2 regions of the Streptomyces sp. MGP-BFMKR1 genome follow, and region 1 is predicted to be linked to the other one. Evidence: riboswitches for the same ligand, from Rfam matches in the RefSeq annotation. Region 1 holds a riboswitch; the other holds the start of a gene.
What was found. Region 1 has a riboswitch for S-adenosylmethionine ahead of AC3CHW_RS26990 (aminotransferase class V-fold PLP-dependent enzyme). Riboswitches for the same ligand answer to the same signal wherever they lie in the genome.
Positions count from the first base shown of each region.

Region 1 (2,443 bases):
GCTGGAGAAGCTCGGGGTCAACCTGGACCTCACGCCGGCGCGGGTGGCCGAGGTCGCCGAGCAGGCGGGCATCACCTTCTGTTTCGCCGTCAAGTTCCACCCCTCGCTGCGCCACGTGGCGGCGGCCCGCCGCGAACTGGGCATCCCCACCACGTTCAACTTCCTCGGGCCCCTCACCAATCCGGCCAAGGTCGCGGCCCAGGCCACCGGGGTCGCCGACCCGCGGATGGCGCCGATCCTGGCGGGGGTGCTCGCCGGGCGCGGCACCAGCGCGCTGGTCTTCCGTGGCGACGACGGCCTGGACGAGCTGACCACCACGGCGACCTCACGGGTGTGGGAGGTGCGCGACGGGACCGTGCGCGAGCAGAGCTTCGACCCCCGCGACGTCGGCCTGGAACTGGTCCCCGTGGAGGCCCTGCGGGGCGCTGACGCCTCGTACAACGCCGACGTGGCCCGCCGGCTGCTGGCCGGCGAGCGTGGGCCCGTACGGGACGCCGTGCTGCTCAACTCGGCGGCGGCGCTCGTCGCCCTGGACGCGTTGAGCACGACGTCGGCGGCGGAGTCGGCCGCGCGGTTCGAGGCGAGTGCTCCCGCGCCGGAGCTGCCGCCGCTCGCCGAGCGGATCGGGGCGGCGATGGGGCGCGCGGCCGAGGCCATCGACTCGGGCGCGGCCAGGCGCACGCTGGAGCGGTGGGTGGCGGCCAGCCAGGAGTAGCCGCGCGCCGCGACGGAGAGCGGGCCAGGCGGCACGGCACGTGGCGGTACAGGGCAGCACAGCGCGAGGGCGCGTCCCCGGGTGGGGGCGCGCCCTCGCGCCGCGTGCGGGGTCCGTCAACGGGCCCCGGGGTCCGGGCACGTGGCCGATTCGCTACCCCGCGCGCTGCCGGTGGGAGAGGTCGGCGGTTGCGGTGTGGGCGCGGTATGGCATGATGCTTCGCAGGTCACGAGTGACAGCGACACAGGCCCCGGCCCGCTGTCCGGCAACCCTCCGTCCGTGGCGGGGTGCCCCGGGTGATGACCAGGCCGTAGGCAGCGAGGTCTACGGCAAGCGCGGACCCCTCGCACTCGTTTCCTCGAGTGAGACATCCAGGGGTCCTGGTGGTCGAGGGAGAAGCTCCGTGAGTCAGCGAATGCGATAGGGCCGACCGGCCCCGTTCCGCACGCTCCGGTTTTCCGGACATTCCGGCCCATCCGATCCGCGCCAGCGCGCGGGCACCTCCGGGCCGTTTCCCGCACCCACCGACGGGTCAGCCGTCGGCCGTGCGTTTCCCCAAGCCCTGTTGCTTCCCTCGTGTGAAGCCCTGCCCTGCCGGGAGATCTCGCCATGTCCACGCGCCCCTTCACCGCCGCCACCGCCGCCCCGTCCGCCACCTCCGACACCGGGGTGGCGGCCGAGCCCGCCTGTGCCGCCCGGTCGGCCTCGCTGCCGCTGCCCGTGCTCGGGGCGGACGTGCGGGTGCCGTTGGTCACCGGGGGCGAGGTCAGCTACGCCGCGCTGGACTACGCCGCCAGCGCCCCCGCGCTGCGCCGGGTGTGGGAGGACGTGGCCGCGTACGCCCCGTACTACGGCAGCGTGCACCGTGGGGCGGGCTACCTCTCGCAGTTGTCCACCGACCTGTTCGAGACCAGCCGCGCTGACGTGGCCGCGTTCCTCGGCTGCCGCGCGGACGACCAGGTCGTCTTCACCCGCTCCACCACCGACTCGCTCAACCTGCTCGCCGCCGTGCTGCCCACCGGCACGCGGGTGTACGTCTTCGAGACCGAGCACCACGCCGCGCTGCTGCCCTGGGAGCGGCAGGAGGGCGTGTCGGTGACCTACCTCAGCGCGCCCCGTTCGCCCGCCGCTGCCGTGCGGACGCTGGAGGCGGCGCTGACGGGCCAGGCGGCCGACGGGCCCGCGCTGGTCTGCGTGACCGGCGCGTCGAACGTGACCGGCGAGCTGTGGCCGGTGCGCGAGTTGGCGGCGACGGCGCACGCGCACGGCGCCCGGATCGTGCTCGACGCCGCGCAGTTGGCCCCCCACCACCCGGTCGACATCGCCGAGTTGGACGTGGACTGGGTCGCGTTCTCCGGCCACAAGCTGTACGCGCCGTTCGGCTCCGGCGTGCTCGCCGGCCGCGCGGACTGGCTGCGCGCGGCCGAGCCGTACCTCGCCGGCGGCGGTGCCAGCCGCACCGTGGTGCGGGCCGCCGACGGCGGCGTGGACGTGGCCTGGCACACCACCGCCGCCCGGCACGAGGCCGGCTCGCCGAACGTGATCGGCGTGTACGCCATCGCCTCGGCGTGCCGGGCGCTGACCGAGGCCGGCTTCGACGCGCTGGTCGAGCGCGAGCAGGAACTGATCGCCGCCGTACGAGCCGGCCTCGCCGACATCCCGCAGGTGCGCGTCCTGTCGCTGTTCGGCGACGACGCGCCCCGGGTCGGGGTGCTCTCCTTCGTCGTG
Region 1 covers NZ_CM173408.1:6,738,762-6,741,204, forward strand. Annotated here, with positions in the region: gene trpD (anthranilate phosphoribosyltransferase) at 1-715, shown strand, start outside; SAM riboswitch class IV at 940-1,057, shown strand; gene AC3CHW_RS26990 (aminotransferase class V-fold PLP-dependent enzyme) at 1,325-2,443, shown strand, end outside.

Region 2 (2,443 bases), 1.6 Mb from region 1:
CAGGTTCAGCAGCGGCCGGGCCACCAGCTCGGTCACCCGGCCGCCCTGCCCGACCGGCCCGGCACCGGCCTCGGCCCCGTGCGCCGGATCGAGCGGCCGGTCGTACATGGCCTTCACGAACTGCACATCCGATTCCGTGAGCAGCGGGCCGACGATCCCGGAGACGAAGGTGGCGGAGAAGTCGCGCAGGTCGGCGTCGACGAAGCAGACGATGTCGCCGCTGGTGGCGAGCAGCGAACGCCACAGCACCTCGCCCTTGCCCGGCACCGCCGGCACCCGGGGCAGCAGGCTGTCCCGGTGCACCACGCGCGCGCCGGCCGCGCGCGCGACCTCGGCCGTGCCGTCCGTCGAGCCGGAGTCGAGTACCACCAACTCGTCCACCAGTGGGGTCGCCCGCATCAGGTCACGCCGGATCGCGTCGACGATCGCCCCGACCGTCGCCTCCTCGTTCAGCGCGGGCAGCACCACGCTGACGCTGGTGCCACCGGCCCGTTTCGCCGCGAGGAGCAGGTCGAGCGGACGGTCGGCAGCGGACCAGGACCGGCGACTGAGCCAGTGCTCCACCTCTTCCAGCACCTGCGTGACTCCTTTGCGCGCCGAGCGGCGCTCGATGTTACGTTCATCTCGTGGTTTGGACGACCCTCACCCGGGTCCCAGCCTTCGGTTACAGTCTTGAACAACGCGGATGACCGTCGCATGCCGGGGTCATCACGCCAACAAACGCTCGGCTCCAAGGAGCCGCTGCCATACCGCTCATCCAGAGGGGCAGAGGGACACGGCCCGTTGAAGCCCCGGCAACCCTCCAGTCGGTTTCTCGCACCGCGAGGCTCCCGGCGGGGAAGGTGCCAATTCCGTCTCGTGGCGAGATGCGTCGCGAGGAAGATGAGGAGAAAGGGCCTCGCCTCCATGGCTGTGCAAGTCACCGAAAGCACCACCGCCCCCGCCACGCCGGACGCGTCCGCCGCGTCCGTGGACCTCGGCCCCGCCGCCGCGCTGTCCTGCCGCGAGTGCGGCGAACGCTTCGACCTCGGCCCGATCTTCGCCTGTGCGCTGTGTTTCGGCCCCCTTGAGGTGGCGTACGACCTGCCGACCGGCGACCCGCAGGGGCTGCGCGAGCGCATCGAGGCCGGCCCGAACAGCATCTGGCGGTACGCGCCGCTGCTGCCGGTCCCCGCCGACGTCGCGTCCAAGCCCAACCTGAACCCCGGCCTGACCCCGCTGGTCAAGGCCGACCGGCTGGCCGGCGAGCTGGGCGTCACCGGCGGGCTGTACGTCAAGGACGACTCGGGCAACCCGACCCACTCCTTCAAGGACCGGGTCGTGGCCATCGCCGTCGAGGCCGCCCGCGCCTTCGGCTTCACCACGCTCTCCTGCTCCTCGACCGGCAACCTGGCCGGCGCGGTCGGCGCCGCCGCCGCCCGCGCGGGCTTCCGCTCCTGCGTGTTCATCCCGCACGACCTGGAGGCCGGCAAGGTCGTCATGGCCGCGGTCTACGGCGGCGAACTGGTCGCCATCGAGGGCACGTACGACGACGTCAACCGGTTCTGCAGCGAGCTGATCGGCGACTCGCTGGGCGAGGGCTGGGGCTTCGTCAACGTCAACCTGCGCCCGTACTACGGCGAGGGCTCCAAGACGCTGGCGTACGAGATCTGCGAGCAGCTCGGCTGGGAGATCCCGGACCAGATCGTCATCCCGATCGCCTCCGGATCGCAGCTCACGAAGATCGACAAGGGGCTCAAGGAGCTGATCAAGCTCGGCCTGGTCGAGGACAAGCCGTACAAGATCTTCGGCGCGCAGGCCGAGGGGTGCTCGCCGGTCTCCCGGGCCTTCAAGAACGGGCACGACGTGGTGCGCCCGGTGAAGCCCAACACCATCGCCAAGTCGCTGGCCATCGGGAACCCGGCCGACGGCCCGTACGTGCTGGACATCGCCCGGCGCACCGGGGGAGCGGTCGAGGACGTGACCGACGAGCAGGTGGTGGACGCCATCAAGCTGCTCGCGCGCACCGAGGGCATCTTCGCGGAGACCGCGGGCGGCGTGACCGTCGGCGTCACCAGGAAGCTCATCGAGACCGGTCAGCTCGACCCGGCCCGCACCACCGTCGTCCTCAACACGGGCGACGGGCTCAAGACGCTGGACGCCGTCGCGCCCACCACCGGGCCCACCGCGACGATCAAGCCGAGCCTCGACGCGTTCCGCGCGGCGGGCCTGGCGGGCTGACGCCCGCGGCGCCGGCCACACGACCCGGCCGGCGCCCCGTCCGTCGCGATCAGCAAGCTTTCCGTTCTTTCACGAAGGTGGCCCCCTCATGAGCGTCAACGTTCGCATTCCGACCATCCTGCGCACCTACACCGGCGGCAAGGCCGAGGTGCCCGCCGAGGGCGCGACCCTCGGCGAGGTGCTGGCGGACCTGGAGAAGAACCACCAGGGCATCGCCGCCCGG
Region 2 covers NZ_CM173408.1:5,107,817-5,110,259, forward strand. Annotated here, with positions in the region: gene AC3CHW_RS20140 (glucosyl-3-phosphoglycerate synthase) at 1-576, opposite strand, end outside; SAM riboswitch class I at 751-889, shown strand; gene thrC (threonine synthase) at 907-2,220, shown strand; gene AC3CHW_RS20150 (ubiquitin-like small modifier protein 1) at 2,309-2,443, shown strand, end outside.
Region 2: another riboswitch for S-adenosylmethionine. It lies ahead of thrC (threonine synthase); the one in region 1 lies ahead of AC3CHW_RS26990 (aminotransferase class V-fold PLP-dependent enzyme).